Regions from separate parts of the Nonomuraea sp. NPDC049646 genome, predicted to be linked through region 2. Evidence: riboswitches for the same ligand, from Rfam matches in the RefSeq annotation. Region 2 holds a riboswitch; the other holds the start of a gene.
What was found. A riboswitch is a leader RNA that binds a small molecule or an ion and turns the genes downstream of it on or off. The one in region 2 is predicted to bind glycine.
Positions count from the first base shown of each region.

Region 1: linked by a shared signal. The riboswitch ahead of gcvT (glycine cleavage system aminomethyltransferase GcvT) and the one ahead of gcvP (aminomethyl-transferring glycine dehydrogenase) in region 2 are both predicted to bind glycine.

Region 1 covers NZ_JBITLU010000010.1:231,173-246,622, forward strand. The annotation lists gene ACIBQ8_RS29615 (L-serine ammonia-lyase) at 1-879, opposite strand, end outside; gene gcvH (glycine cleavage system protein GcvH) at 939-1,328, opposite strand; gene gcvT (glycine cleavage system aminomethyltransferase GcvT) at 1,325-2,410, opposite strand; glycine riboswitch at 2,445-2,544, opposite strand; glycine riboswitch at 2,565-2,662, opposite strand; gene ACIBQ8_RS29630 (M28 family peptidase) at 2,921-4,294, opposite strand; gene ACIBQ8_RS29635 (M4 family metallopeptidase) at 4,366-6,660, opposite strand; gene ACIBQ8_RS29640 (gamma-glutamyl-gamma-aminobutyrate hydrolase family protein) at 6,883-7,572, opposite strand; gene ACIBQ8_RS29645 (3-oxoacyl-ACP reductase) at 7,569-8,333, opposite strand; gene ACIBQ8_RS29650 (aldehyde dehydrogenase family protein) at 8,336-9,679, opposite strand; gene ACIBQ8_RS29655 (glutamine synthetase family protein) at 9,688-11,058, opposite strand; gene ACIBQ8_RS29660 (FadR/GntR family transcriptional regulator) at 11,183-11,887, shown strand; gene ACIBQ8_RS29665 (DUF2264 domain-containing protein) at 11,931-13,670, opposite strand; gene ACIBQ8_RS29670 (substrate-binding domain-containing protein) at 13,795-14,832, shown strand; gene ACIBQ8_RS29675 (ABC transporter substrate-binding protein) at 14,940-15,450, shown strand, end outside.
Region 2 covers NZ_JBITLU010000002.1:526,233-541,682, forward strand. The annotation lists gene ACIBQ8_RS07310 (RNA polymerase sigma factor) at 1-554, shown strand, start outside; gene ACIBQ8_RS07315 (hypothetical protein) at 664-1,062, opposite strand; gene ACIBQ8_RS07320 (TetR/AcrR family transcriptional regulator C-terminal domain-containing protein) at 1,172-1,732, shown strand; gene ACIBQ8_RS07325 (DUF5999 family protein) at 1,931-2,128, shown strand; gene ACIBQ8_RS07330 (alpha/beta family hydrolase) at 2,085-2,720, opposite strand; gene ACIBQ8_RS07335 (hypothetical protein) at 2,803-3,159, shown strand; gene ACIBQ8_RS07340 (hypothetical protein) at 3,180-3,980, opposite strand; gene gcvP (aminomethyl-transferring glycine dehydrogenase) at 4,108-6,933, opposite strand; glycine riboswitch at 7,100-7,196, opposite strand; gene ACIBQ8_RS07350 (MerR family transcriptional regulator) at 7,245-7,865, opposite strand; gene ACIBQ8_RS07355 (bifunctional nuclease family protein) at 8,013-8,483, opposite strand; gene ACIBQ8_RS07360 (MerR family transcriptional regulator) at 8,616-9,242, opposite strand; gene ACIBQ8_RS07365 (FHA domain-containing protein) at 9,266-9,778, opposite strand; gene ACIBQ8_RS07370 (sugar phosphate nucleotidyltransferase) at 10,040-12,544, opposite strand; gene ACIBQ8_RS07375 (CDP-alcohol phosphatidyltransferase family protein) at 12,549-13,130, opposite strand; gene ACIBQ8_RS07380 (hypothetical protein) at 13,289-14,923, shown strand; gene ACIBQ8_RS07385 (GNAT family N-acetyltransferase) at 14,955-15,450, opposite strand, start outside.

The DNA of each region.
Region 1 (15,450 bases), on a different contig from region 2:
CGCGCCGTTGGTCGGGGCGGTGACGATGCGGCCGCCGGCGGCGTTCTCCTCGTTGACGGCCAGGGCGAACAGCGCCACCCAGTCCATCGCCTGCAGCGGGTCCTTCTCGGCCGACTCGGCCTGCAGCCGCCGGTGGAGCTGGTTGGCCCGGCGCTTGACCTTCAGGCCGCCGGGCAGCACGCCCTCCTTGCTGATGCCGCGCCGCACGCACTCCGACATCACCCGCCACAGGTTGAGGATGCCCGCGCGGATCTCCTCCTCGGTGCGCCCGAACGCCTTCTCGTTCTCCAGCATCAGGGCGGAGATCGACAGGCCGGTGTTCGAGCAGTGCTTGAGCAGCTCCTCGCCCGAGGCGAACGGGTAGGGCAGGACGGTGTCGTCGGGCTTGATGCGGTCGGCGCCGGTGGCCTTCTCGTCCACGACGAAGCCGCCGCCGACGGAGAAGTAGACCTTCTCGCGCACGGTCTCGCCCTGCTCGTCGCGGGCGGTGAAGCGCATGCCGTTGGGGTGCTCGGGCAGGGAGATCTTGCGCTCGAAGACGAGGTCCTGGCCCACGACGAAGGGGATCTCGCGCTCGCCGTAGAGGTTGACCGTGCCCGAGGCGCGCATCTCGGCCAGGCGGGCGTCGACGGAGTCGACGTCGACCAGCTCCGGCTTCTCACCGGACAGGCCGAGCAGCACCGCCTTGTCGCTGCCGTGGCCCTTGCCGGTCAGGCCGAGCGAGCCGTACAGGATGACCTCGACGCGGGCCACGCGGGGGAGCAGGCCGTCGTCGTGCAGCCTGCGGGCGAACTTGTGCGCGGCGGCCATCGGGCCGCCCGTGTGGGAGCTGGACGGTCCGATGCCGATCTTGAAGAGGTCGAAGACGCTGATCGCCATTGATGGGCGCCCTTCAGTTCAGGAAGTGCCGGGGCCCGCCGCGGGCCCCGGCGGTGGTGTCAGGACTCGCCTGAGGTGAGCGCCGTGTACTCCTCGGCGGACAGCAGGTCCTCCGCGTCGCCCTCCATGCGGACGCGGAACATCCAGCCGTCGCCGTACGGGTCGCTGTTGGCCAGCGACGGGTCATCGGCCACGGCCGAGTTCACCTCGACGATCTCGCCGCCGACGGGGGCGTAGATCTCGCTCACCGACTTGGTGGACTCCACCTCGCCGACCGAGTCACCCGCCTCGACGGTCGAACCGACCTCGGGGAGCTGCACGAAGACGACGTCACCAAGAGCCTCGGCGGCGAAGGCCGTGATGCCGACGGTCACGGTGATGCCGTCGTCCACGCCCGACACCCACTCGTGCTCCTTGGTGTAGTTCAGGTCGTCAGGGATGTTGCTCACTTGTTCCTCCTGTAGAAGGGCAGCTCGACCAGGTCCATAGGTTCATGGCTGCCCCGGATGTCCACGGCCAGACCTGTGTCGGCCCCGGCGTCCACGTAGGCCATCGCGATGGGCTTGCCCAGGGTCTGGGAGGGCGCACCGCTGGTGACCTCGCCGACGACGGCGCCGTCGCGGGTGACCGGGTAGCCGTGACGCGGCACCCGGCGGCCCTGGGCGACCAGGCCGACGAGGCGGCGGCGGGGCTGGTCGTCCTTGACCGCCTCCAGCGCCGCCCTGCCGACGAAGTCACCGGGCTTGTCGAATTTCACCACTCTGCCCAGCCCCGCGTCGAACGGGGTCAGGTCGGAGCTCAGCTCGTTGCCGTAGAGCGGCATGCCGGCCTCCAGCCTGAGGGTGTCGCGGCTGGACAGACCGGCGGCGCGCAGGCCGTGCGGCTCGCCCGCCGCCTCCAGGGCGCGCCAGAGCGGCACGGCGTCCTGGTTGGCGACGAAGAGCTCGAAGCCGTCCTCGCCGGTGTAGCCGGTGCGGGCGATGAGCGCCTGGCGGCCGTCGACCACGCCGGGCAGGCCCGCGTAGTACTTGAGACCGTCGAGGTCGGCGTCGGTGAGCGTGGCCAGGATCTCCTGGGCCTTCGGGCCCTGGATCGCGATGAGGGCGTACTGCTGGGAGCGGTCATCGACCACCGCGTCATACGACTTAGTACGATTTTTCAGCTCATCCGCGACTTTGTCGGAGTTCGAGGCGTTGGCCACCACCATGAACTCCTCGTCCGCCAGCCGGTAGACGATCAGGTCGTCGAGCACCCCGCCGCGCTCGTCCACGATCATCGTGTACCTGGCCCGGCCGGGCGCGAGCGCCGACAGGTGGCCGACCAGCGCGTAGTCGAGGGCCTCTCCGGCCTGCGGACCGGTCAGGAAGATCTCGCCCATGTGCGAGAGGTCGAACAGCCCGGCCGCCTCGCGGACGGCTTTGTGCTCCGCGGACTCGCTGCCGTACCGGAGCGGCATGAGCCAGCCGGCGAAGTCGGTCAGCGTGGCGCCTAGGGCCTCGTGGACGTCTCGTAGCGGCGTAGGTCGGGACATTTGTCGCACCTCAGGACAGGATTGGATGCCAGCATCCTCCCCCTCTGTCATGGATGCCTGAGAGCTTCGCCCGAGTTTTACCGGACTTTCACCTTCGGCGAGGCCCCGGGGGCCTGCTTTCCAGAGGTCACCTCCCCGTAAGAACGCCTTACAGGGCTGCCGCGCGGTCCTTTGCCTTGAGAGGTTCGCGGGGAGGGCTTGCTCCTTCAGGGACCCTGACCGGCTGTCAGGGTGCTCTCCCGCACGGTTTCGCCGGTGATGTCCGTCAGCCTAGTGCCGTCATGGGGGTGTTGTCGCGCTTCGCCCCCCGCCATCCGCGGCATCCGCGGCATCCCGCACGCAGCGAAAAGCGGCCGCGGCCCCGGAGAGGCGGGGTCGCGGCCGCGTTGGTGGCCGCGCGCGAGCCGGTCATGGCAGGTCAGCTCGCACGCGGCAGCTCGGGGCGGGCCGGCCTGGACCGGCCCGCGGGGGATCGAACCCGGGATCAGGCCCGAGGATCAGGCCCGAGGGTCAGGCCCGTGCCCAGAGGGCGGGCACGTTCGGCGGCTCCCAGCCCGGCAGGCTGGTGTGCGCCTGGAGGCAGCGGTAGCTGACCCCCTGGTAGGTGACGACGTCTCCGGCCGTGTACGACTTGTAAGCCGTCCAGGTGGTGCCCTGGCCGTCCCCTCCGACGGTCAGGGTGAAGGACGCGGAGTGGTCCGCCGTCGCCCCGTCGCCGTTGATCCCTATGGTGTACGTCCCCGCCGCGACGCCGCCGGTGGTGGCGATCGTGACGGTGGACGACTGGCCCGCCTGAACCGTGGACGGGCTGAAGGAGACGGTGACCCCGCTCGGCACGTTCCCGGCGGAGAGCGCGACGCTCTGCGCCTGGCCGGACGTGACCTGGGTACTGACCGCCGCGGTAGCCGACTGACCGGCCTGGACCGACGCCGACGACGGGGTCACCGAGATCGAGTAGTCGTTCTCCGTGGGCGTGCTGGTGCCCACGGCGAGCTTCCATATGGCGTACGCGATGGCGTCGGAGTTGCGGTCGAGCGCCGTGGTGTTGATGGCGCTCGGGTAGCTGTCGCAGGCGCTGTGGTAGCAGCGGTCGAACGCCTGCCCGGCCGAGCCGCCCCACTTGGCGGCCTGGGCCGAGCTCTTGACCGCCCCGGCCCCGGTGGCCAGGCCGCCGACCCGGACGCCCGCGCTCTTGAAGGAGGCGTGGTCGCTGCGGCCGTCGCCCTCCCTGTCACCCTCGGTCTGCAGGCCGATGGTGGCGAAGTAGTCGTTGAAGGTCCGCTGGATCGCCGCGTCGTCGTCGTAGACGAAGTAGCCGGCGTTGGTCGAGGCGATCATGTCGAAGTTCAGGTACACCTCGACGCCGCTCGCGCCGCCGTTCTGCACGTAGTACCTGGACCCGACCATGCCCGCCTCTTCGGCGCCCCACCAGCCGAAGCGCACGTGCTTGGTGAGCGTGGGCCTGCGGGCGGCGAGGGTGAGGGCGTTCTCCAGGAGGGCGGCCGAGCCGGAACCGTTGTCGTTGATCCCGGGGCCGGCCGCGACGCTGTCGAGGTGGGCGCCGAGCATCACGGTCTGGTTGGCAGGGCCGCCCGGCCAGTCGGCGATCAGGTTGCTGCCGCCGCTGAAGTTCTGCACGCGGGTGGTGAAGCCGGCCGCGTCCAGCTTGCCCTTGATGTAGTTCATCGAGGCGGTGAAGCCCGGCCTGCCCGAGGCGCGGTTGCCGCCGTTGCTCGTGGCGATGGACTGCAACTGGCTCAGATGCGCCGTCACGTTCGCGACGGGGATGTCGGGCGCGGGGTCGGCGGCGGCGCCGGCCGGTCCGGCCGGCGTGGTGAGGGTCAGGGCCAGCGCGGCGGTGGCCGCGGCGCCCAGCCTGAGCATGGCGTTCACGTTCTGTGGCTCCTCAAGGGGGTTGGGCGGCCACCCCGGCGTGGCCGCCCAGGTCGAGCGACTTAGACCGGCTGCCAGAGGGCAGGGGTGTTGGGCGGCTCCCAGCCCGGCAGGCTGGTGTGCGCCTGGAGGCAGCGGTAGCTGACGCCCTGGTAGGTGACGGTCTGTCCGGCCGTGTAGGCCGTGTACGTCTGCCACGTGGTGCCCTGGCCGCCGCCCACCGTCAGGCTGAAGGAGGCCGAGTGGTCGGCGCTCGCGCCGTCGGCGTTCAGGCTGATCGTGTACGTGCTCGGCGTCACGCCGCTCGTGGTCGCGAACGTCACCGTGGACGACTGCCCGGCGGTGATCGTGGACGGGCTGAAGCTGACCGTCACGCCCGCGGGCACGTTGCTCGCCGACAGGGCGACGCTCTGCGCCTGACCGGCGGTGACCTGCGTGCTGACCGTGGCCGTGGCCGACTGCCCGGCCTGCACCGAGGCCGACGACGGGGTCACGCCGAAGGAGTAGTCGTTCGGCGAGCTCTGCCCGATCTGCAGGTTGTAGGTGGCCTGGCGGTCCACGTCGGCGCCGTCGGCCGTGATCGCGATCGAGTGGCTGCCCTGCGGGCTGCTCGCCGAGGTGCTGATCGTCAGCGTCGAGCTCTGCCCCGCGGTGATGGTGGCCGGGCTGAACGAGGCGGTCACGCCGGCCGGCAGGGTGCCGGTCCGCAGGGTGATCGACTGCGCCGAGCCGCCGGTCACGGTGGTGCTCACCGTGGTCGTGGTGCTCTGGCCCGGGGTGACGCTGCCGGAGGCGGGGTTCAGGTTGACCGAGAAGTCGTTGCTGCCCTGGGTGCAGGTCGGCTCGCCGGACTGGGCCCGTACGCTGACGCCGTCCCAGGCGTTCTTGACCACGTTGAACTCGGTGCAGCTGCCCGGGTACAGGGTCTTGGCGGCCTGGAGGGTGGCGACCCTGGCCTTGGCGTGCGTCCACGGCTGGGTCTTCATGTTCAGCGCGGACATGAACACCTCACCGGCCTTGCGGATGCCGATGCCGGTGATCGCGGCGCCGTTGTCGCAGCGGGTGCTGGCGGGCTTGCCCGAGGGGTTGGTGCCCTCGGCCACGAGGTAGAACCAGTGGTTCTGCGGGCCGGCCGCCGCGTGCACCTCGGTGTTCGGGATGGAGGCGCTGTAGCAGTTCGGGTGGCTGAGGGCCGACGGGTTGTACATGTTGCGGATCGGCCCGGACCCGGAGAGGTTGACCTCCTCGCCGACCAGGTAGTCCGGCGGGTCGTTCGGGTTGTTGGCGTACGCCTCGGTGAGCGCGCCGAAGATGTCGCCGGTGGACTCGTTCATGCCGCCGGTCTCGTTGCCGCTGCCCGAGCCGCCGCTGGTGAACTGGAAGATGCCGTGGCCGAACTCGTGGCCGACCACGTCCATCGACGTGAGCTGCTGGGAGTTGGCGGAGTTGTGGCCGAAGGAGCCGTACTGGCCGTTCCAGTAGGCGTTGACGTCGGCCAGGCCGACGCGGGCCGGGTAGCCGCCGCCCTGGCCGTTGATGCCGTTGCGGCCGAGCCAGGCGCTCAGCATGTCCCATTCCCGCTGCGCGGCGTAGAGCGCGTCGACGCAGGCGGTCTCCAGGTTCGTGCCCGAGCCGTTGCCCCAGGTGTCGGTGGTCTTGGTGTACGGCGAGCCGTTCTGGCCGCCGCACGCCACGCCGCTCCTGCGGGGGTCGCGCATCGTGTACGAGGGGCTGGTGTCGATGGTGACGGTGCCGACGTAGTAGCTGTTGCCGGTGCCGTCGCGCACCTCGTCCCAGTCGTCGATGACCCTGCCGGTGAGGGCGTCCACGTAGACGTGGAGCTTGGTCTCGTGACCGGCGGCGGTGGCGCCGGTGACGAGCACCTCCCAGGCCAGCCGCGGGGTCGTCGTGGTGGCGTGCACGGACAGCACCGGCGTGGCGACGGTCTCGACCCTGGCCACCTTGGCCCTGGCCGTCACGGCGGCCTGGGCCGCGGTGACCTTCGCCTTCGTGCCGATCCCGATCTTCGTGCGCTGCCCGGTGGCGACCGTGTCGACCACCGCGCCGGAGGCGTCCGTGGCGACGACCACGTCGCCGCCGTAGACGGGCAGGCCCGCGTGCTTGCGGGCGTAGGTCAGGTACTGCAGGCCGCGGACGCCTTCGACGGTCGACGTCAGCGTGAACGTGTCCTGCTCGGATGCCAGCAATGCCGCCGAGTCGGCCAGGATCGCGTTGTGTGCGGTGGCGATCGCGTTCCTGCGCTCGTCGGGGCTGGGAGGATCGGCCACCTGCGACGCTTGGGCTGTGGCGCTCGTGGCGCCCACCAGCGAGCTGGTGGTCAGGGCTAGCGCGAGCATTGCGGCAGCCCCCAACCTGAGTTTGGGGTTCACTCTCTGGCTCCTCAGGGGGGTGTGGAGTGGAAGAGCCCCGGCCGGCTGGGGATGAACACAGGGTGACACCGGGATGGCGCGACCCGGTACCCAACAAGTTTCCTATAACGCGGTGGTATGGCCCCCTGAGCTGGGATTTCGCGGGATTTTAGGGCGCAGAAAAGGTAAAGAAGCTTTCCAGTAACGGTCTCAGCAGGCCGCCGTGAACGCCTCGAAGAGCGCCGCCCCGTCGCCCGCCTCCGGGTGCCACTGGACCGCCGCCGCGAAACCGCCGGAGTCGAGCTCCACCGCCTCGATCGTCCCGTCGGCGGCCGTGGCGGTGACCGTGAGTCCGGGGGCGAGCCCGTCGATCGCCTGGTGGTGGTAGTGCGGGACCGCCACCGGGTCCGTGCCGAGCGCCTTGGCCAGGCGGCTGCCGGGCACGGGCGTGACCGGCAGGTGGCCGAACTCGCCGGGCGCGGGGGAGTGGCCGGTGTGCCCGGTCACGTCGGGCAGGTGCTGGTGCAGGGTGCCGCCGAGCAGCACGTTGAGCACCTGGAGGCCGCGGCAGATGCCCAGGAACGGCAGCCCGGCCTCCAGGGCCGCCGCCAGGAGGGCGAACTCGGCCTCGTCCCGGAACCGCCGGACGTAGCCGGTGCGCTCGTGCGCCGCGCGGCCGTACCTGGCCGGGTCGACGTCGCCGCCGCCGGCCAGGACGAGACCGTCGAGCCGCCCCACGACCTGGGCGGGATCGCCGGCCGGCGGCAGCAGCACGGGCTGCCCGCCGGCCTGGACGATCTTCTCGACGTACATGTACGGCAGCAGCGCGACGGGCAGGTCCCACACGGTGAAGCGGGCGGGCTCGACGTACGTCGTGACGCCGATGACCGGACGGGTCACAGCGGCGTCACGTACGCGCCGGAGATGCCGCCGTCCACCAGGAACTCGGCCCCCGTGATGAAGGAGGCGTCGTCGCTGGCCAGGAACGCCACGGCGGCGGCGATCTCCGACGCCTCGGCGAAGCGGCCCACCGGAATGTGCACCAGGCGCCGCTGGGCCCGCTCGGGGTCCTTGGCGAACAGCTCCTGCAGCAGCGGCGTGTTCACCGGCCCCGGGCACAGCGCGTTGACCCGGATGCCCTCGCGGGCGAACTGCACGCCCAGCTCGCGCGACATCGCCAGCACGCCGCCCTTGGAGGCCGTGTACGAGATCTGCGACGTGGCCGACCCCATCACCGCCACGAACGACGCGGTGTTGATGATCGACCCCTTGCCCTGCCGCCGCATGTACGGGATGGCGTGCTTGCAGCACAGGTACACGCTGGTCAGGTTCACCTCCTGGACGCGGCGCCAGGCGTCGAGGCCGGTCTCCAGGATCGAGTCGTCGTCGGGCGGCGAGATGCCGGCGTTGTTGAAGGCGACGTCCACGCTGCCGTAGGTCTCGTGGGCCGTGGCGAACATCCGGACGACGTCGTCCTCGCTGGTCACGTCGGCCTTGACGAAGAGGCCGCCGACCTCGCCCGCGGCCTTGGCCCCGGCCTCCTCGTCGATGTCGACGCAGACGACCTTCGCGCCCTCCTGCGCGAACCTGCGCGCCGTGGCCAGCCCGATGCCGCTGCCCGCCCCGGTGACGACGGCCACCCGGTCCTGCAATCGCTGCACTGTCACTCCCATGAGATGAAGACGTTCTTGGTCTCGGTGAAGGCCGTCAGGGCGTCCGGGCCGAGCTCGCGGCCGAGGCCGGACTGCTTGAAGCCGCCGAACGGCGTCCAGTAGCGCACCGAGGAGTGCGAGTTCACCGACAGGGCGCCCGACTCCACCGCGCGGGCCACCCGCAGCGCCCGCCCGACGTCGCGCGTCCAGATGGACCCGCTCAGCCCGTACGGCGTGTCGTTGGCGATGCGCACGGCCTCGGCCTCGTCGCTGAACGGCACCACCGACACGACCGGGCCGAAGATCTCCTCGGTGAAGGCGCGGTCGGTGACCTCGGAGGTGAGCACGGTCGGCGGGAACCAGAAGCCCTTGCCCTGGGGGCAGTCGCCCTGGAGGTAGGGCGTGCCCTCGACGAAGCCGCGGACGCGTTCCAGGTGCTCGGCGCTGATCAGCGGGCCCATCTCGGTGGACTCGTCGAGCGGGTCGCCGACCTTGACGCCGCGCACCGCCGCCGACAGGCGTTCCAGGAACTCGTCGTACACCTCGGCCTGGACGAGGATGCGCGAGCGGGCGCAGCAGTCCTGGCCGGAGTTGTCGAAGACCGCGTAGGGAGCGGTGCTGGCCGCCTTGCCGAGATCGGAGTCGGCGAAGACGATGTTCGCCGACTTGCCGCCCAGCTCCAGCGTCACCCGCTTGACCTGCGCCGCCGCCTTCGCGGCGATCTCCTTGCCCACCTCGGTCGAGCCGGTGAACACGATCTTGGCCACGCCGGGATGCTCGACCAGCCGGGCGCCCGCGACCTCCCCTGCCCCGGGCAGCACCTGGAGCACCCCCTCGGGCAGGCCCGCCGCCAGGGCCAGCTCGGCCAGCCGCAGCGCCGTGAGCGGAGTCCATTCCGCCGGCTTGACGATCACCGTGTTCCCCGCCGCCAGCGCCGGGGCCACGCCCCACGACATGATCAGCATCGGGAAGTTCCACGGCACGATGACGCCCACCACGCCCAGCGGCTCCTGGAACGTGACGTCCACGCCGCCGGGCACCGGGATCTGCTTGCCGTGGTTGCGCTCGGGGGCGGCGGCGTAGAAGTGCAGCACGTCGCGGACGGCCCCGGCCGCCCAGCGCGCGTTGCCGATCGGGTGCCCGGCGTTGTCCAGCTCCAGCCGGGCCAGCTCCTCGCCGTGGGCGTCCACCAGGTCGGCGAAGCGGCGCAGCAGCCGCGCCCGGTCGCCCGGCGCCACCTCCCGCCAGCTCCGGTACGCCTTCGCGGCCCGCTCCACCGCCCGGTCGACCTCGGCCGCGTCGGCCAGCTCGACCTCGGCGACGACCTCTTCCGTCGCCGGATTAACGATCCTCATGCCTACCGTCACATTCGCTCGAAACCACGGAACAGCTCCCAGTCCGTCACCGCCGCGTCGAAGGCGGCCAGCTCCACGCGCGCGTTGTTCGCGTAGTGCTCGACCACGTCGTCGCCGAACGCCTCCCTGGCCAGCTTCGACCCCTCGAACAGGGCGAGCGCGTCCCGCAGCGTGTGCGGCACGGTCTCGGCGCCGGAGTCGTAGGCGTTGCCGGTGAAGGCGTCCTCCAGCGGCAGCTCCCGGTCGATGCCGTCCAGCCCGGCCGCGATCAGCGCCGACACCGCCAGGTAGGGGTTGACGTCCCCGCCCGGCACCCGGTTCTCCACCCGCAGCGACGGCCCGTGGCCCACCAGCCGCAGGGAGCAGGTGCGGTTGTCGACGCCCCACTTGACGGCGGTGGGCGCGAAGCTGCCGGGCACGTAACGCTTGTAGGAGTTGACGTTGGGCGCGTACAGCAGCGTGAGCTCGCGCATGCGGGCGAGCTGCCCGGCGATGAACCGCGCGCCGAGCGGCGAGAGCCCGTACGGCCCCTCGCCCGCCATCGCCAGGCCGCCGTCGAGGCCGCGCAGCGAGATGTGGATGTGGCAGGAGTTGCCCTCGCGCTGGTTCGGCTTGGCCATGAAGGTGATCGAGCGGCCCTCCTGGGCGGCGATCTCCTTGGCGCCGTTCTTGTAGATCGAGTGGTTGTCGCAGGTGCGCAGGGCCTCGTCGTAGCGGAAGGCGATCTCGTGCTGGCCGAGGTTGCACTCGCCCTTGGCCGACTCGACGTACATGCCGGCGCCCTCCATGTCGCGCCTGATGCGCCGGAGCAGCGGCTCGACGCGGGCGGTGCCGAGGAGGGAGTAGTCGACGTTGTAGAGGTTGGCGGGGGTCAGGTCGCGGTAGGCGCGCCGCCAGGCGTCCTCGTAGCTGTCGTCGTAGACGACGAACTCCAGCTCGGTGCCCACGTACGCGGCCAGGCCCCGCTCGGCCAGGCGGGCGAGCTGGCGGCGCAGGATCTGCCGGGGGGAGGCGGTGACCTCGCCGCCCTCCTCCCAGGCCAGGTCGGCCATGACCAGGGCGGTGCCGTCCTGCCAGGGGACCCGGCGCAGGGTGGACAGGTCGGGCTTCATCGCGAAGTCGCCGTAGCCCCGGTCCCAGGAGGACATGTCGTAGCCGGCGACGGTGTTCATGTCCACGTCGACCGCGAGCAGGTAGTTGCATCCCTCGGAGCCGTGGTGGAGCACCTCGTCCAGGAAGTAGCGGGCGGAGAGCCGTTTGCCCTGCAACCTGCCCTGCATGTCGGCGACGGCGAGCAGCACCGTGTCGATCCGGCCGGAGGCGACCTCGCCCCGCAGTTCCTCGACGGACAGGAATCCGTTGCCCGCTGCTTCGCTCACCCTAGGTCGCTCCGATCTGCTCTGAAGCGCTTTCCCGTTGATTGGGCTAGTCTCAGACCATTGATGTGCATGCCGGGATCGCTTGTCAAGACCTGAGGACACCTTGGACGATTCGGCGCGTTTGATGACAGTGCTCCGCCCGGTGAGGGCGGGAAACGCCTTCGAGGAGACCGTGGAACGGCTGCTCCAGGCGATCAAACTGGGCGTGGTGCCGTACGGCGACAAGCTGCCGCCCGAGCGCGAGCTCGCCGTGCGGCTGGGCATCAGCAGGGTCACCCTGCGCGAGGCCATCCGCGCCCTTCAGGACGCGGGCTACCTCGACGTGCGGCGCGGCCGGTACGGCGGCGCGTTCGTCACCTATGTCCCGCCGCGGCCCGACGCGGGTGACCTGCGGCAGGCGGTGGCCGCCATGGGCATGGCCGAGCTGTCGGACGCGCTGACGTTCCGGCTGGCGGTCGAGTGCGGGGCGGCGCAGGTGCTGGCCGCGGCCGAGCTGACCCCGGCTCAGCGGGAGGTGCTGCCGCGCCGCCTGGCCGAGCTGGACGAGGCGCCCCTGGAGGACTACCGGCGCCTGGACACGGCCTTCCACCTGTCGATCGCCGAGCTGACCGGCTCGACGCTGCTCGCGGCGACGTGCGCCGACGCCCGCTCCCGGGTGAGCGACCTGCTGAACGCGATCCCGATGCTCCAGGTGAACATCGAGCACGCCGCCGCCCAGCACCGGGCCATCGTGGACGCCATCCTGGCCGGCGACCCGGACGCGGCGCGCCGGGCGATGGCCGAGCACCTGGAGGGCACGGCCGCCCTCCTCCGAGCCTTCCTGGCCTGAGCGCCCTTCCCGGCCTGAGGCTCTTCAGCGGGGGCCGGGGCCGTCAGGCGGTGCGGGCGTCCGGGGGCCGCACCCGGAAGGTGTGGCGGGCGCCGTCGGGCCAGGTCAGCGTGATGTCGTCGGCCGTCACCGCCGCCGTCGGCACCTCGAAGGGGTCGCCGCCCAGGACGGCCGCGCCGACCGCCCAGCCGTCGGCCGCCACCCCCTCCAGCACGGGCACGGCCGCCGGAGCCCCGAAGGCGCTGCCCTCGGGGTCGGCGGCGACGTGGGCCCGGCTGTAGCCGCGCATCGCGACCAGCTCGGAGACCAGCCCGTCGCCGTCCCGCACCCGCGCGCCGGGCCCGCCGGCCGGGTCGGCGGGCGCGACGAGCGCCCACCCGCTCTGCCGGACCGCCGAGCCGGGCGCGACCCGGTGGACGCGCACCTCGACGGCCCCCCTGACCAAGCTCAGGCTCTCCACGCCCGCGCCCGCCGACGCGGCCCACGCCAGGTCGCCCGCCGAGCCCGCCCCCCGAGGGATGATCGTGCCGCGCCCGGCGACCGTGCCGTCCGGGCCGACGACGCCGAAGTGGTTGTCGGGGACGCCCGTGGTCGGCGCGGTGCGGGTGGAGTAGGCGTAGCGGTCGTACAGGGGGTCGCCGGGGTGGTGCTGGCTGCCGTGGTTGAGCAGCCGGGCGACGTCGCCGGTGTGCTGGACGACCAGCCCGGGGCCGGGCAGCGCGGCGAGCCCGGTGGGGCCCGGCTCCTCGGGCGCCGTCCACACCGGGTGGCCGGCCGGCAGCAGCAGCCCGAGGAACGCCTTCGAGGCCCAGTACGGCGACGCCGAGCCGGAGTAGGACTGCAGCGAGGGCTCGTGGGGGCCGTGCCAGCCCAGCGTGAGCAGCCCTTCGGGGGAGAGCGCGCCCTCGTCGAGGAAGCGGCGCAGGACGCCGGAGGCGATGCGGCGGGTCTGGCCGGGGGACAGCGGGGTGGCCTCCAGCAGGGCTCCGGCGAAGAGCGAGGTCGCCGAGGCGAAGCGGTAGGTGAGGGAGCGGCCCTGGTAGAGCATGCGGCCGTCCTGGTCGAAGGTGAGGGCGTAGCTCTCCAGGAAGCGGCGCAGGCGGGGCCCGGGGGAGCCGTGGCCCGACAGGTGGGCCAGCAGGGCCGGGTAGAGGTGCATGGCCCAGCCGTTGTAGTGGTCGAAGGAGCGGTTGTCGCCGTCGGTGTACCAGCCGTCGCCGGCGTACCAGGGCTCGATGCGGGCCAGGCCGCGTTCCACCGCCGCGCCGGCCTCCTCGGCGTGCAGGCCGGCGGCCGACAGGAAGCCGCCCACCATGGCGGGGAACAGCCACCAGTTGTTGTCCACCGGCTCGTGGCGCAGGGCCCCGGCCAGGTAGGCGGCGACGCGTTCGCGGGTGGCGGCGGGCAGGCGGTCCCACAGGCGCTCGCGGGTCAGCCAGAGCGACAGGGCGATCGAGGCCGCCTCGACCATGGGCTGGGTGCGGTCCTCGATCGGCTGCCAGACGCCGGGGCCGGACTCCAGGCCGCGCGCGTACGGGGCCAGCAGTTCCTCGGGGCCGCCGCCGGCCACGCGGAAGGCGGCCAGCAGGAAGGTGCGCGCGTACCCCTCCAGACCGTCGCAGCGCGACCAGCTCTCGCGTCCCGGCAACGTGATCACGGCGCCGTCCGCGGAGCGGTACGGTTCCACCGCGGCCAGCAGCCCGTCGGCCACCGCCTCCCAATGGGCGCGGGTCCAGCCGGTGTACGGGCTGAGCGTTCGATCCTCCGGCGGAAGCGGGAACATGCGGCACTCCAAAGGGACGTCCGGTCTCCGGCGGGACCTTAGCATCCTGATCGAACGAAAGCATCCGTTCAAAAACGAAAGCACTTCCCGCTAGGATCGCAGGGTCGAGTCAGAAGGAGTCGCGGTGTTCGCCGAACAACGTCATGAACTGATCCTGCGCGAGGTGCGCGAGCGCGGTTCCGTACGCCTGGCCGAGCTGGTCGACCGGCTCAACGTCTCGATGGTCACCCTGCGCAGGGACGTCGAGCACCTGGCCGGACAGGGCCTGGTCAACCGCGTGCACGGCGGCATCACCCGGCCCGAGTCCGCGCCCGCCCCGGCCAGGGAGCGCTCGCTGACCCTCGGCATGCTGGTGCCCTCGGCCACCTACTACTACCCGGCGGTCATCAGGGGCGCCCGCGAGCGGGCCGAACGGCTGGGCGCGCGGCTCGTCCTCGGCGTCTCGCGCTACGACGACGAGGAGGACCGCACCCAGGTCAGGCAGCTCGTGGACGGCGGCATCGAGGGCCTGCTGCTCACCCCGAGCAGGCAGCCGGACGCCTCGCACGAGGACTGGCTGGCCGAGCTGGGCGTGCCGGCGGTGCTCGTCGAACGGCGGGCCGAGCTGGGCGGGCCCGCCTCGCTGCTGGACGCGGCGGCCTCCCACCACGCTCACGGGGCCTTCCTCGGCACGCGGCACCTGGCAGAGCTCGGGCACCGGCGGCTGGCCATGGTCTCGCGGGACAGCCCGACGGCCCCCCGGGTGCGGCACGGGTTCCTGGCCGCCGTCCGCGACCTGGGGCTGGCCGAGCCCGTCCACCTCGACGTCGCGCAGGAGGGGCCATCGCGCGAGCAGGTGGCCGACGTGGTCGCGGCGATCAGGGGCGGGGTCACGGCCATGCTCGTGCACAACGACGAGGACACGTTGCTGCTGGTCCAGCACCTGCGCACGGCCGGGGTCCGCATTCCCGAAGAGGTGTCGCTGGTCGCCTACGATGACGAGGTGGCGGCGCTCAGCGACCCCCCGCTCACGGCCGTCGCGCCTCCCAAGGCCGCGGTCGGCCGCTGTGCCGTCGACCTGCTGGTGAGCCGGATCCAGGAGGGCCCGCGGCGCCCTGCCCAGCACGTGGCGCTGCTGCCCGAGCTGAGGGTCCGGGAATCCACGGTCGCGCCGCGTCCGTGACGTTACGCATCCATTTCGTTATTGATCGATTTGTGGCCTCTCTCTAGACAACCGATCGAGTATGAGCGAATGATGCCTTATCGATCGAAAGCGATGAGGAGCCATCGATGGGACGCAAGAGCGCCGGCATTGCCGGACTGCTGGCCGGTATGAGCCTGCTCGCCGCCGCGTGCGGCAGCACGGAGCCGGCGCAGCCCGCGGGCGAGGCGGGCAAGCCCGCCGAGGTCACCTTCTGGGGCTGGGCCAAGGGCACCCAGCAGGTCGTGGACGCCTTCAACAAGTCACACAAGGACGTCCAGATCAAGTACGAGGAGATCCCCTCGGGCAACGCGGGCGGCTACGCCAAGTTCTCCAACGCCGTCAAGGCCGGCAACGCCCCCGACGTCATGTCCGTGGAGTACCCGCAGCTCCCCGACTTCGTGAACCAGGGCGCCCTGCAGGACATCTCGGCCGACGTGGCCGACGTCAAGTCCAAGTACCCGGCCGAGGTCTTCAGCCTGGTCGAGCTGGGCGGCAAGGCGTGGGCGCTGCCCATGGACGCCGCGCCGCAGGTGTTCTTCTACCGCAAGGACCTGTTCGAGAAGAACAAGATCGAGGTCCCCAAGACCTGGGACGACT
Region 2 (15,450 bases):
CCTACGCCATGTGGTGGATCCGGCAGGCCATCCAGCGCGGCTTCGCCGACTCCGCCCGGACGATCCGGCTGCCCGTGCACGTGCTGGAGATGCTCTCCAAGCTGTCGCGGGTCGAGCGGGACATGCACCAGAGGCTGGGCCGCGAGCCCACGCCCGAGGAGCTGGCCGTCGAGCTCGACAAGACGCCGGACCAGATCGAGGAGCTGCTGCGCACCAGCCGCCAGCCGATCTCGCTCAACGCGACCATCGGCGAGGACGGCGAGACCACGATCGGCGACCTCATCGAGGACGTCGACTCGCCGGAGGCGTCGGAGATCGTCGACCGCCAGCTGCTGGGCGACCAGCTGCGCGGCGTGCTCGACAACCTCTCGCCCCGCGAGTCGAAGATCATGGCCCTGCGCTTCGGCCTGGTGGACGGCAAGCCGCACACGCTGGACGAGATCGGCAAGCGCCTCGGCCTGACCCGCGAGCGCATCCGCCAGCTGGAGAAGGAGTCGCTGTCGAAGCTGCGCCACCCGAGCAACACCCGCCCGCTGCTCGACTGGGCCAGCTGATCCGTACCACCCGGGCCGTCAGCCCTTGGCGGTGACGGCCCGGAACGCACGAAGAGCCCCGGCGCGCACGGCGCCGGGGCTTTCGTGTGCCTTCGGTCGGACCCTCCGGTCAGACGGTGGCGGGCACCGGCCGGGGCACGCGCGGGATGCCCCACATGCGGTTCTCCTCGCGCAGCGTGCGCAGCCGGTCGACCTCGGCCGTCCACATGGCCCCGCGGGGGGTGGCCCTGGCCTTGCGGCGCGCGATGCGGTCGTCGTAGGAGCGCACGCCGAACGTGGCCCGCTGCCCCGCCTCGGCGGCCCGCAGCGCCTCGGTCAGCGCGACGTCGAACGCCCGGCCCGCCGCCAGCAGCTCGATCTCGTCGGCCGCGGCCGCACGCAGGTCGCGCACGATCTGCTCGGCCTGCCTGGCCTTGTCAAGCAGCTGCGGGAAGCCCTTGGAGATCTCCTGGTCCGCGTGGTAGCGAACCTCGGCCTCCCGGCTCACCCGCGGACGGAAAAACGCCATCGACCCTGCCCTTCACGCAGTCTTTGCTGTTCAACCCACAAGGGTACGCCGTCCGACACCGCCCCCGAACACCGGGCGACGGACGGGGCCGCCCAGTAAGATGATCACCATGCCCGCAAAGAGACCTCCCGTCCCACTCTCCCGCGAGCGCATCATCGAGGCCGCACTCCACATCGCCGACAGCCAGGGGCTGCGCCGGCTCACCATGCGCCGGCTGGGCGACGCCCTGGAGGTGGAGGCCATGGCCATCTACCACCACCTGCCCCGCGGCAAGGAGGCGCTGATGGACGCGCTGGCCGAGCACGTCACGTCCGTGCACGTGGAGCAGGCGGCCACCTGGCAGGAGACGGCCAGGGCGTGGTGCCGGGCGGGCCGGGAGCTGCTGCGCGAGCATCCGGGCGTGCTGGCGCTGGCCCTGACCAAGCCGCCCAAGGGCGCCACCGCCGTCGCCATCAGGGAGCAGACCGAGCAGCTCGCCGACGGCGGCCTGAGCGACGCCCCCGAGGCCGTGCGCGCGCTGCGGGCGTTCGTGTTCGGCAGCGTGGCGGTCGAAGTCCAGCAATCCGGATGGGCTGACCCGGAAGTCGATGAATGGGTCAGGCGGGACGAAAGGGCGGATGTGGACTTCGAAAGAGGGCTCGACGCTTTGCTCAAGGGGTTGCAAACGTAGTGCGCGTGTCGCGCTTGGCCCGTTATCCTGCATAAGGCACGCTGTGTCGAAGGTCACACGACCGGGGGATCCTCCTGTAACAGTCCGAACGGGCTATGTCGGACCGTGTGACCCACGTCGCACACTTGCCAGAACAACAAACCCGAGCCGCTCCCGTCCCTCTCCCGGGAGCACCCACGAGATATCGGAGGCACGCCGATGTGCCCGCACGACCCGGCCTGTCCGTCTGCCGAGGCGCCGGACCGCGAGGCAGCACGCACCCTCGCATGCCACCCCGAGCAGGGGTGGAGCCTTCTCTGCAACGGCGTCGTCCTGTTCGAGGACACCGGGGAGCTGCTGCCCAGCGGCACCGTCATCGCGCCGCACCGGCCCGACCCCCTGGTGGGCGCCGCCTGACGGCGGCGTAATCACCGATCCACCGGGCCACGACCTCGCCCACCCGGGCGGGGTCCCGCTTCAGGTCGTGGCCCTCGCCCGGCAGCACCACCAACCGGGCGCAGTCCGCGGGATCCGGCACTCCGAACGGATCCCGGTCCCCGTTGACCACCAGCACGTCGACCCCGGCCCCGCGCAGCTCCTCGGCCCTGGAACGCTCCGGCCTGCCGGGCGGGTGCAGCGGGAAGGCCAGCGCCACCACCGCCGCCGCGCCCACCGCCGAGGCCGTACGGCAGGCCACCCGGGCGCCGTTGCTCCGGCCGCCCTGCACCAGCGGCAGCCCCGGCCACCCGGCGCGCAGCTCGCCCAGCACCACTTCCCAGGCCTCGTCCTGCCGGGCGGCCGAGCCCGGCGCCCGCGCCCCCGCGACCCGGAACGCCTGTGACACCCTGGCCACGGTCGCCCCCGCCCCCAGCGCGGCGTCACGGACGGCCAGCAGGTCGGGCGCGTCCACTCCCCCGGCCGAGCCGTGGGTCAGCACCAGCAGCAGCCGGGGCTCGGCCGCCTCGTCGACCTGCACCAGCGCCGGCCCCCGCGGAGTCATGATCTCCATGGCAGCACCGTACCTGGGGAGGATCCGCCGTTGGCTCCCAGGTCTGATGACGGCGCGCCGGACAACCGGGATGATGGCTTGCATGCCAGAGATGCGCCCCATCCGGGATGACCTGCAGGCCACCCTCGACGCCCGCCGCGACCTCGGCCCCGACTACGAGGCCGCGCTCGTCGAGTCCTTCGTCGAACGGCTCGACGCCACCATCGCCGCCCGCGTCCAGGCCGAGCTGAGCGGCCACGACCTCACCCCGGCCAAGCCCAAGCAGCGGCAGAACAACGGCGCGGCCATGATCCCCGTCGCGCTGGGCTCGATGGGCCTCGGCATCCCGCTGACCGCCATCGCGTCCGGCAACTCGGGGCTGGTCGGCCTGACGATCACGTGGCTGGCGATCGTCGCCATCAACGTGGCCGCCGCCGTGGCCATCATGCGCCGCGGCTGAGCCTTCCCCTCAGGCGGCGCTCAGGCGTCGCGGTGGAAACGCAGCCGGACCTCGGCGGCCATGGTCTGGTCCTCGTGCTCCAGGCCGTAGGTCCACACCTGGCCGGCGTCCTCGGTGCGCCCGCGCAGCGGCAGCGTGCGCGCCAGCAGCTCGATGGCCAGCGCGCCCGTCTGGGGGTCGGCCCCGCTCTCGACGGCCTCGGCGAACTCGGCGCAGGCCAGTTCCAGGTGCGCGATGCCGAGCAGCACCCGCAGGCCCGGCAGCTCCCGCGCCGGGGCGAACTCCAGCGCGTCCAGCAGCAGCCCGGCGGCCTCCCCCGGGTCGCCGTACTCCAGCAGCGTCTCGGCGAGCTGGCGGGCCGCGTGCGCGGCGGCCTCGGCGTCGCCTGAGTCAAGGCTCGCGTCGAGGGCCGAGCGCAGCTCCTTGCCGGCCTCCTGCGGGCTGCCGGCCAGCCGGGCCAGCGCGAGGTGCGCCAGCGGGACGTAGGCCGGGGTGCCGACGCCGAGCACGGCCTGCCAGGCGGCCCTGGCCTGGTCGTCGCGGCCCTCGCGCTCGAAGCCCTGGGCCAGGTGGCAGGCGGCCTGGGCGGCGTACTCGGGATGGCCGGTGGCCAGCGCGGTGCGGGCCGCGGCGCGGGCGGCCTCGGTGTCGCCGCGCTCGTCGAGCACCACGGCCAGCCCCACGGCGGCCTGGGCCCGGTCGGGGCTGTCGGGGTCGGCGACCAGCTCGGTCAGGATCGCCGCCGCACCCTCCAGGTCGCCGCCCTCGGCCAGCCGGCGGGCGGTGTCGAGCGGCGGGGTCTGCAGCTCTGAGAACGTCAAGAGAGCTCCTTCCGGCGACGGATCGCACCGAGCCTAACGGCTCGTCGCGATCATGTCTGCTCACTTGACGGTGCAGGACTGGGCCGGGTCCGGCGCGGGCCCCCGGGCGGGGACCCGCGCGGGCGGATCAGTCCTCGTACGCCTCCAGCGGCGGGCAGGAGCACACCAGGTTGCGGTCGCCGTACGCCTGGTCGATGCGGCGCACCGGCACCCAGTACTTGCCCTCGCGCAGCGAGGCCACCGGGTAGGCCGCCTCGGTCCGCGAGTACGGGTGGGCCCACTCGTCGGCGGTGACCGACTCGGCCGTGTGCGGCGCGTTGCGCAGCGGGTTGTCGGTCTTGTCGTAGTCGCCGGAGGCCACCTTGGCGATCTCGCCGCGGATGGCGATCATGGCGTCCACGAACCGGTCGAGCTCGCCCAGGTCCTCGCTCTCGGTCGGCTCGATCATCAGCGTGCCGGCCACCGGGAACGACATGGTCGGCGCGTGGAAGCCGTAGTCGATCAGGCGCTTGGCCACGTCGTCGACGGTGACGCCGGTCTCCTTGGTGATCTGGCGCAGGTCCACGATGCACTCGTGGGCCACCAGGCCGCCGCGGCCGGTGTAGAGCACCGGGTAGTGCGGGGCCAGCCGCCTGGCCAGGTAGTTGGCCGACAGGATGGCCTGCTCGGTGGCCGCGGTGAGGCCCTCGGAGCCCATCATCCGCACGTACGCCCACGAGATCGGCAGGATGCCCGCCGAGCCGTACGGGGCGGCCGAGACCGGGCCGACCGGGCTGCCGTCGCGCAGCGGGTGGCCGGGCAGGTAGGCGGCCAGGTGGCCGCGGACCGCGACCGGGCCGACGCCGGGGCCGCCGCCGCCGTGCGGGATGCAGAACGTCTTGTGCAGGTTCAGGTGGGACACGTCGGCGCCGAACTCGCCCGGCTTGGCCAGGCCCACCAGGGCGTTGAGGTTGGCGCCGTCGACGTAGACCTGGCCGCCGGCCTCGTGCACCTTGGCGCAGACCTCGGTGATCGACTCCTCGTACACGCCGTGCGTGGACGGGTACGTCACCATGATCGCGGCGAGCTTGTCGCGGTGCTTGGCGATCTTGGCGTCGAGGTCGGCCAGGTCGATGTTCCCGTCGCTGTCGCAGGCCACGACCACGACCCGCATGCCCGCCATGACGGCGCTGGCCGCGTTCGTGCCGTGGGCCGAGGACGGGATCAGGCACACGTCCCGCTCGGTGTCGCCGTTGGCCTGGTGGTAGGCGCGGATGGCCAGCAGGCCGGCGAACTCGCCCTGGGAGCCGGCGTTCGGCTGGATGGAGACCGCGTCGTAGCCGGTCACCTCGGCCAGCCAGCCCTCCAGGGTGCCGACGAGCTCCCGGTAGCCCTCGGTCTGGGCCTCCGGCGCGTACGGGTGCACGCCGGCGAACTCCGGCCAGGTGATCGGCTCCATCTCGGTGGTCGCGTTCAGCTTCATCGTGCACGAGCCGAGCGGGATCATCGAACGGTCGAGCGCGATGTCCTTGTCCTGCAGCCTGCGCAGGTAGCGCAGCATCGCGGTCTCGGAGCGGTGACTGTGGAAGACCGGGTGGGTCAGGTAGTCCGACTCGCGCAGCAGTTCGGCCGGCAGCGCGTCGGCCTCCAGCGCCACGTCCTCGCGCTCGACGCCGAAGGCGGCCCACACCTTGACCAGTTCGGCCGCGCCGGTCTTCTCGTCGCAGGCGATCGAGACGTGGTCGTCGCCGGCCTGCCACAGGTTGACGCCCCGCTCGGCGGCGGCGGCCACCACCTCGGCGGCCCTGCCGGGCACACGGACGAGCACGGTGTCGAAGAACTCGCCGTGCACGACCTCCAGGCCGGCCTCGCGCAGCCCGCCGGCCAGCGCGACGGCGTGCCGGTGCACGCGGTGCGCGATCCGGCGCAGGCCCTCGGGGCCGTGGTAGACGGCGTACATGCCGGCGATCACGGCCAGCAGGACCTGGGCGGTGCAGATGTTGCTGGTGGCCTTCTCGCGGCGGATGTGCTGCTCGCGGGTCTGCAGGGCCAGCCGGTAGGCGGGGTCGCCGTCGACGTCGACCGACACGCCGACCAGGCGGCCGGGCATCTGCCGCTGCAGGCCCTCGCGTACGGACATGTAGGCCGCGTGCGGCCCGCCGAACCCGAAGGAGACGCCGAAGCGCTGGGAGGAGCCGACGGCGATGTCGGCGCCCAGCTCGCCGGGGGCGGCCACCAGCGTGAGGGCCAGCAGGTCGGCGGCGGCCACGACGAGCGCGCCCGCCTCGTGCGCCCTGGCGGCCACGTCGCGGAAGTCGCGCAGGCGGCCCGAGGCGCCCGGGTACTGGACGAGCACGCCGAAGCACTCCGGCAGCTCGCCGTCGAGGTCGTGCTCGACCAGCGTGATGCCGAGCGGCTCGGCGCGGGTGGCCAGCACGGCCTTGGTCTGGGGCAGCGTGTCGGCGTCGACCACGAACACGTCGCTCTTGGACCTGCCGGCCCGGCGGGCCAGCGTCATGGCCTCGGCCGCGGCGGTGGCCTCGTCCAGCAGGGAGGCGCCCGCGACGTCGAGGCCGGTCAGGTCGGAGACGACCGTCTGGAAGTTCAGCAGCGCCTCCAGGCGGCCCTGCGAGATCTCCGGCTGGTACGGCGTGTAGGCGGTGTACCAGCCCGGGTTCTCCAGCAGGTTGCGCCGGATGACGGCGGGCGTGACGGTGTCGTAGTAGCCCAGGCCGATCATGGAGGTCAGCACCCGGTTGCGGGAGGCCAGCTCGCGCAGCTCGGCGATGGCCTCGGTCTCGCTCGCGGCGGCCGGCAGCTTGAGCCGGTCCTTGACCCTGATGGCCTCGGGCACGGCCACGGCCACCAGATCGCCGACGGACTCGAAGCCCACGGCCTCGAGCATGCGCTGCTGCTCGGACTCGGATGGGCCGATGTGCCTGGACGAGAACGGCGGAGCGGACAGGTCGGTCATGGAGGTTGCCTCCCGAGGCTTGGAGACCGGCGCCAGGGCGCGGGCGAGTGCCGGATCTCCCCCTCTGTCATCGCGACGTCATCGCGACCTGAGAGCTTCACCCCACCATGGGGCTTGCACCGTCGGTGAGGTGCGCCTGGCGGGCGCACCTGCTTTCCAGAGTTGCCTCACCCGAGCGGTACGGGATGCCTGAGAGATTCCGGGGAGGGTTGCTCCTTCGGCGCCCCAGGACCGAAGCCCAGGGACTCTCCCGCACGGGGTCATCAGCCTTACTCTGTCCTAGATTACTACGGTGTGTTCAGCGGTTCAGCTCACCCCGTGCGGCGTGCGCGACGCCGCTTGGCGAGCTCGTCAGCGGGATGGTCGGCCGGGACGGTGTCCTCGACCGCCGCCCGTTCCCCCGGCAGCTCCGCGAGGGAGCCCTCGACCTCTCGCCAGACCCGGCCGAGCGCGATGCCGAACACGCCCTGGCCGCCCTGGAGGAGATCGATCACCTCGTCGGCCGAGGTGCACTCGTAGACGCTGACACCGTCGCTCATGAGCGTGATCTGCGCGAGGTCGGCGACCCCGCGGTCACGCAGATGCTGCACCGCGGTGCGGATCTGCTGCAACGACACCCCGGTGTCGAGCAGCCGTTTGACGACCTTGAGCACCAGGATGTCGCGGAAGCTGTAGAGCCGCTGCGAGCCCGAGCCGTGCGCGGCTCTTATCGTGGGCTCGACCAGGCCCGTGCGCGCCCAGTAGTCGAGCTGCCTGTAGGTGATGCCGGCCGCCGAGCAGGCTGTGGGCCCGCGGTATCCGATGTCGTCGGGCACCGTCGCGGGCTGCTCGTCGAAGAGCAGTCCCTGCTCTCCGGCACGCTGCCGCGCGCTCTCGCGCCGCACCGGATCTTCCTGGCCGGCCGTCTTTCCCTCGCCGCTGCTGACCGCCACGCGGACCTCCGGCTTTCTCTCATCCCATGGCCTGATCTGGGGGTTCGTAAAGGGCGACCACGGGTTTCACTTGCACCGTAGGACCGTGACCATGCTCAGTCAACGATCCGGCTCGGCGCGTCGTGAAGCGTAAATGCACTGAAATACCTACCCCGCCCTGCCGAAGTCCTCGGGAGTGATCGTGTCAAGGAACTCCCTGAACTTCTCCACCTCGTCCTCCTGGTCGTCAGGGATGATCACACCGGCCTCCTGGACGACCTCTTCGCTGGCGAAGATGCGCGCGCCGGTGCGCAGCGCCAGGGCGATGGAGTCGGAGGGGCGGGCGCTGACCTCCACGCCGTTGGAGAACACCAGGTCGGCGAAGAAGATGCCGTCACGCAGGGCCACGATGTTGACCGCGCGCAGCCCGACGCCGAGCGCGCTCAGCACGTCCCTGAACAGGTCGTGGGTGAGCGGCCGGGGCGGCGGCTCCTCGGCCTGCGCCAGGGCGATCGCGGTCGCCTCGGTCATGCCGATCCAGATCGGAAGGAACCGTTCCCCGTGTGCCTCCTTGAGCAAGACGATCGGCTGATTTGTGGGCATCTCAACTCGAACGCCCACGACCTCCATCTGCAACACGGGCTGCTCCGTATTCGGCCGGCCGGTCACCCGGCACAGCTGTTGACTGGGTCGTTTCTGCTACACGCCTATGCATTTCAACGTAACACCCGGCAGGCCTGGAATGTGCCCCGGCCTTCCAGCTCTGTGCCCTCAGCGGCCCAGGACAGACCTGACGCCGAGACGGACCAGCGAGGCGTGCAGGTCGAGCAGGAGCGTGGACAGCTCCCTGGCGGCCTCGTCGGCCTCGCCGATGGCACCGGGCGCGCGCCGCTTGAGTATGGGCGCGACGGTCTGCTCGACCAGCCCGCACTCCCGCTCGGCGGCGGCCTTGACCGCGCGCAGATGGCGGGCGTGCAGGCCGAAGCGGGCCAGGGCGCCGACGCTGCGCGCGATCTTCAGCGCCTCCTCGTCGTAGCGCCTGGCCACGGGGGCGAGCAGGCCGTAGTCCTCCAGCTCGGCGAGGGTCTCCTCGTCGATGCCGGCCGCCTCCAGCAGCTGGGCCCGGTCGTACCGGATCTCCTGGGTCTGCTGCACCGCGCGCGGACGGCCGAAGCTCTCGGCCATCCTGTCCTTGATCACCCGCAGCGGCAGGTAGTGGTCGCGCTGCTCGGTCAGGATGAAACGCAACTGCTCGACGTGGAGATGGGTGAACTTGCGGTAGCCCGAGGGGCTGCGCTCGGGCTCGATCAGCCCCTCACCCTCCAAGAAGCGGATCTTGGACACGGTGACGTCGGGGAACTCGCCCTGCAGCAGGGCGAGCACCTCCCCGATGCTCATGTGCGAGCGTGCCGCCTGTGAGCTCATGCGCCGGCGTTGACCCTCATCAGGAAGACGAGGCGGAACTTGCCGATCTGCACCTCGTCTCCGGAGTGCAGGGGAACCTCCTCGATGCGCTCCCGGTTGACGTAGGTGCCGTTGAGGCTGCCCACGTCGCGTACGGAGAACTGGCCGCCGCGGTGGCGGTAGAACTCCACGTGGCGGCGGGAGACGGTGATGTCGTCGAGGAAGATGTCGCTCTCCGGGTGGCGCCCGGTCGTGGTGAGGTCTTTGTCCAGCCGGAACCGGCTGCCCTGGTTGGGCCCTCTGGTCACCGTGAGCAACGCCGTGCCGGGCGGGAGCTGTTCGACCAGCGCCCGTTCGGCCAGGAGCATGTCGCCTGTCTCAGCCTCGTACGCCTCGATTCCCGCGACCGAGATCGTCGACGTGGTGTCCCCGGAGACCTCGGGTCTGGTCAGCGGTGACCCACAGCGGGAACAGAAACGGGCATCCTCGGGGTTGGCGTGCCCGCACTGCGTGCAGTAGACGCTCGGCATCGATCGGCTCGGCCTCCTACCGCGAAGACGCGGCGACGGTGCTGGGGACGCGCCTGCCTTCGCTCTTCAAGTTTGCGAATGCCGCAACTTACGCTGATCAGCGGCAAAGGTCAAGGCGGGGCGCTGGACTGCGGTTCGGACGCTGACAAAGTTACCGCCGCCCCCACCCCGTGGTCCATGCCGCCGCGCGTTTCTACATTACGATCTTGCGGCACTCCGCGCGCACATCTCGGGCGAAGGCTTTTCCGCTACTCTACGTGATCAGACGGCCGCCTGCTCGACCACGCGGGCCCACCGTTCGAGCAATGCCTGCGCGCCGTCCATGTCGGGGGCCTCGGCCCACAGCTCGGTGACCGGCTCGGCGGCGGCGGGCAGGATCAGCACCCACGACCCGTCGTCGCGGGCGACCCGCACGCCGTCGGTGGTGTCCACGCGCCAGCCGTCGGGCTCGGCCTCGGCGGCCTCGATGACCGAGCGCATCACCGCGCCCTTGGCCGCCCACTGGGTCGGGACGCTCCGGCGCAGCAGCTTGACCTCGGGGATCCTGGCGTCGATCTGGCTGAGCGACAGCCGGGTGCGGGCCACCAGGCCCAGCAGGCGCATGAACGCGGCCAGGCCGTCGATGGCGGGGCTGAACTCCGGCACGACGAACCCGCCGCGCCCGTCGGCCGCGAAGATCATGTCGGGGCCCTGGGCGGCGGAGGTCAGGGCGTCGAGCGCGGTCGAGGTCCACTGCACCTGCACGCCGTGGAAGCGGCAGACCTGCTCGGCGACCCGCGTGGTGGTGACCGGCAGGGCCACCCGGCCGCCCCGGCGCTCGGCCGCCACCAGGTCCAGCACGACCAGCAGGGCGCGCTCCTCGCTGATGAGCTGGCCGGTCTCGTCCACCAGCGCGATGCGCTCCCCGACCGGGTCGAAGCGGACGCCGAAGGCCGCCCGCGAGGAGCTGACCAGCTCCGACAGGCGTTGCAGGTCGCGCCGGCGCTCGGCCAGCGTCTCGGTGGGCGAGACGTCGTCCAGCCGGGCGTTGACGGTGAGCACCTCGACGCCGGCGCGGCTGAGCAGCGTGGGCATCACCAGGGAGGAGGTGCCGCCGGCGCAGTCGACCACGACCTTCATGTCCCTGACGCCGGTGACGCCGATGGCCCGCATCAGCTCGTGCGTGTAGCCCTCGACGGCCCTGGCCGGGTAGTGCAGCTCGGCGATCTCGCCGGGGAAGGCCCGCCGGTACTCCTGGCGGGAGAAGACCCGCTCCAGCTTGCGCTGGGCGGCCGGGGGCAGGTCGGCGCCGCGGTCGTCCATGATGACGATGTCGACGCTCTGTGGGTCGCCGGGCGTGGTGCGCAGCGCGATGCCGCCGGCGGCCGACTCGCGGGCGGTGTGGAAGCGGGCCACGGGCAGCGGCGCGGCCTCCAGGTCCAGGACGTTGATCGCGGCGGCGGTCAGGGCGCCGATGACGGCCCGCTTGAGCGCCCTTGCGGCCAGGGAGCAGTCGCGGGAGGTGACGACGTAGGCGCCCTTGCGCAGGGTGGTGGCGTACGCGCCGGCCAGCCGGACGCACAGCTCGGCGGTGATCTCGACGTTGACCAGGCCGCTGACCCCGCGCGGGCCGAACAGGTTGCGCTGGCCGCGCGACTCCCAGATGACGCTGGTGTTGACGACCGCGCCGGCCTCGATGGTCTTGAACGGGTAGACCTTGACGCCGCTGGAGACGTACGCCTCGGCCTCGATGACGCACTCGTCGCCGATGACGGCGTTCTCCTCGACGCGGGCGCCGCCCATGACGTCGGTGCTCTTGCCGATGACGCAGCCGCGCAGGTGGGCGCCGGGGCCGAGGTAGACGTTGTCGTGGACGACCGCGCGGTGCAGGAAGGCGCCCTCGCGCACGACCGCGTTGTTGCCCAGCACGGTGTACTCGCGCAGTTCGGCGCCCGCCTCCACCTTGGCGTAGTCGCCGATCAGCAGCGGGCCCTTCAGGACGGCGTCGGGGTCGACCGTGGCCGAGTCGGCCACCCAGACGCCCGGGGAGAGCTCGAAGCCGCCGATGTCGAGGCGGACCCGGCCGGACAGCGCGTCGGCCTGGGCCTTGAGGTAGCTGGCGTGGGTGCCGACGTCCTCCCAGTAGCCGTCGGCGACGTAGCCGTAGATGGGGGCGCCGCGTTCCAGGAGGGCGGGGAAGACGTCCGAGGACCAGTCGACCGGTTCGCCGTCGGCCACGGCGTCGAGGATCTCGGGCTCCATGACGTAGATGCCGGTGTTGACGGTGTCGGAGAAGACCTGGCCCCAGGTGGGCTTCTCCAGGAAGCGCTGAACGCGTCCGTTCTCGTCGAGGATGATGATCCCGAATTCGAGCGGGTTGGGAACGCGCTTCAGACCGATGGTGACAAGAGCCGAATTTTCGCGATGAAAACGGATCATGTCGGATAAGTCGATATCTGTGAGGGCGTCGCCGGAGATGACCAGGAAGCGGTCGTCGCGCAGGCGGGCGGCGGCGTTCTTCACGCTGCCCGCGGTGCCGAGCGGCAGGTCCTCGGTGGCGTACTGGAGGTTCATGCCCAGCTCGTCGCCGTCGCCGAAGTAGTTGCGCACGAGGGCGGCCAGGAACTGCAGGGTGACGACCGTCTCGGTGATGCCGTGCCGTTTGAGCAGGCGCAGGACGTGTTCCATGATCGGGCGGTTGGCCACCGGGAGCAGAGGTTTGGGCTGGTTGGCGGTCATCGGACGCAGCCGAGTCCCCTCCCCGCCCGCCATGACGACCGCCTTCACCCGATCACTCCTTCGTGGTCGCGGTTACGAGTTGGCGCACCTGCACCACATACAGGATCCCTGCCCACCAATACAGGCCGGTGCCCCAGATCGCGAAGGCCCACCCGGCAATTCGCGCTATATCGGCATACCACCCGGTGTGGGAGGCGAGGAAGAGCAGCGGGAAGGCGTACATGAGGTTGAACATGGCGGCCTTGCCCAGGAAATGCACCTGAAGTGCCTTATATCCGTGTTTGCGAAGTACGGGGAACGAACAGGCGACGAAGAGCTCCCGCGCCACGATGACGGCCACCAGCCACCACGGGATGACCTCGCGCAGCAGCAGCGCCAGGATCGTGGCGAAGACGTACAGCTTGTCGGCGGCCGGGTCGATCACCCGGCCGAGCTTGCTGGTCTGGTTGAACGCGCGAGCGATCTTGCCGTCGAGCCAGTCGGTGAACCCGGCCACGATGAGGATGCCGATGGCCCACCCGTCCGCCCTGGGCCCCAGAACCAACCAGAGGAACACGGGCACGCCGAGCAGGCGCAGGAAGCTCAGCAGGTTGGGAACCGTCCAGATCCGGTCCTCGGCGGAAGTTTCGCTCACGCAGAGACCCTACTGCGTGGAACTCCGGCACAGACGCCCCACCAGCGACCATTCCCCGCGGGGCCGGTGGGGGTTGATGGCGTTTCGCGGCATGTGGGGGCGGGAAAAGCCTGGATGATCGATCCCCCCGCGCTGCCGGCCTGCCTTGGGGGGATCGGATGTGGCCCTGGGAGTCCGGCGTGCTGCGGGACGCGCCGGAGATCGCCTTGTTCCTCTGCCTGGCCCTCGGGTTCGCCCTGGGCCGGCTCAGGTTCCGCGGGGTGGCCCTCGGCGGCGCGGCCGGGACGCTGGCCGTCGCCCTCGCCGCGGGGCTGCTGACCGGCGGCGTCGAGGTCCACCAGCAGGTGCGCGTGATCGCCTTCTCGATCTTCGCCTTCACCCTCGGCTACACCCTCGGGCCCGCCTTCTTCGCCGCGTTCACCGGGAGCAACCTGCGGTACCTGTGGTTCACGGTCGTCGAGGTCGTCGGGGCGCTGGCGGTCGCGGCGCTGGTGGCGGACGCGCTCGGGCTCGACCCGGGCACCACGGCGGGGCTGGTCGCCGGGGCGGCGGCCGGGCCGGTGGCGCTGGGCACGGCGTCCGACGCCCTGCAGGCCGCCGGGATCGCGCACCAGGCGCTCGGGCCCGCGTACGTCCTGTCCTACCTCCTCGCCCTGGTCACCGTCGCGCTGCTGACCGTCAGGGCCGCGCCCGCGGCGCTCCGGTTCGACCCCGGGGAGGAGGCCGCGGCGCTGTGGCGGCGGCTGGACGGCGCGGAGGAGACGCCGCCGCCTTCGGTGCTGGGCCGGGCCCACCAGGTCACCACCGGCGAGGGCAGGACGGTCGGGCAGGCGGAGATCGCCATGGGCACCCGGGTCTCGGTGGAGCGGCTGCGCAGGAACGGCCGCCCGATCCCGTTCGGCCCCGACACGCTGCTCCAGCGGGACGACGAGGTCGTGGTGGTCGGCGTGCGGCAGGACGTCGTCAACGCCGGCGCGGTGGTCGGGCCCGAGGTGCCGGGCGGGCGGGAGCTCGACCTGGACGTGGAGGTGGCCGACGTCATGCTCGGAAGCCGGCCGCCGGCGACCGTGCGCGACCTGCGCGCCGGGCTGTCCGGCCAGGGGGTGCAGGACCTGCACGTGTGCGAGGTGCGGCGGGTGGGGTGCCGGTTGCCGGTCAGGCCGGGCACGCGGCTGTGCGCCGGTGACGTGGTGCGGGTGACCGGGCTGAAGCGGGACGTGGACCGGGCGGCGTCCTGGCTCGGGGCGCGGGCGGAGGCCGGGCGGCGGGCCGACGTCGTCTACCTGGCCGCCGGGCTCGTGGCGGGGCTGGTGGCGGGCCTGGCGGGCGGCCTGACGGCCTCGCTCGGCTGCCTGGCGGCCGGGCTGGTGTTCGGCCGGGCACGGACCGGACGGGCCGGCTTCGGCCAGTACGACGCCGGCGCCGCCCGGGTGGTGGGCGAGGTGGCGCTCGGCGTGTTCGTGGCGGCGCTCGGGCTGTCGGCCGGCCCGGCGGCGGTGGAACTGGTGGCGCGGCACGCCTGGCAGGTGGCCCTGGGCGCGGTCGCCACGGCGGCGGTGCCGGTGGTGATCTCGCTGGCGCTGGGGGCCAAGCTGATGATGCTGCCGCCGCCGCTGGTGCTGGGCGCGGTGACCGGGCAGCACGGCCTGACGACCGTCCTGGGCGGGGTGCGGGTGAGGTCGGGGAACGGGACGCCGCTGCTGGCGTACACGGTGGTGCACGCGTTGTCGGGGGCCGTGCTGGCCCTGCTGGGCCCCGCCGCGGTGGCCCTGGCCCGCTGGGTGGGCGCCTGAGCGCCCGGCCCCAGGGCGGCCGGGCGGGCGGTCAGGTGCGCAGGAAGGCGTGGGTGTATCCCACGGGCTCGAAGCCGAGGCGGGCGTAGAACTCGCGTGGCCAGTCGGCGGCGTCGGCGACCAGGAACGTCAGCTCGGTGTCGGCCGTGGCGGCCAGCAGCGCGGTCAGCAGGGCGCGGGCGTGGCCCTGGCCGCGGTGGCGGCCGAGGGTGTAGACGTTCTCGATCTGGGCGACGCCTTCGTGCACGTAGAGGTCGGCGTGCGCGGCGATCTGCCCGCCGGGGGCGCGTACGGCGTGGAACTCGACCCGGTCCGCGCCGGACACGCGGGCCGCGGCGCGGGCGGCGAGCCCGTCGGCCACGCCCGGCGACGCCTGCGGCAGCGACTCGCGCCACTCCTCGCGCAGCACGGGCAGCAGCTCCTCCAGCGTGAGCGGCTCGGTGGCGACGGCGGGCGCGGCGGGACGGGCGCCGCGGAAGGCCATGACGACGTTGGTCTCGTGGCCGTAGCCGGCGGCGGCGAAGGCG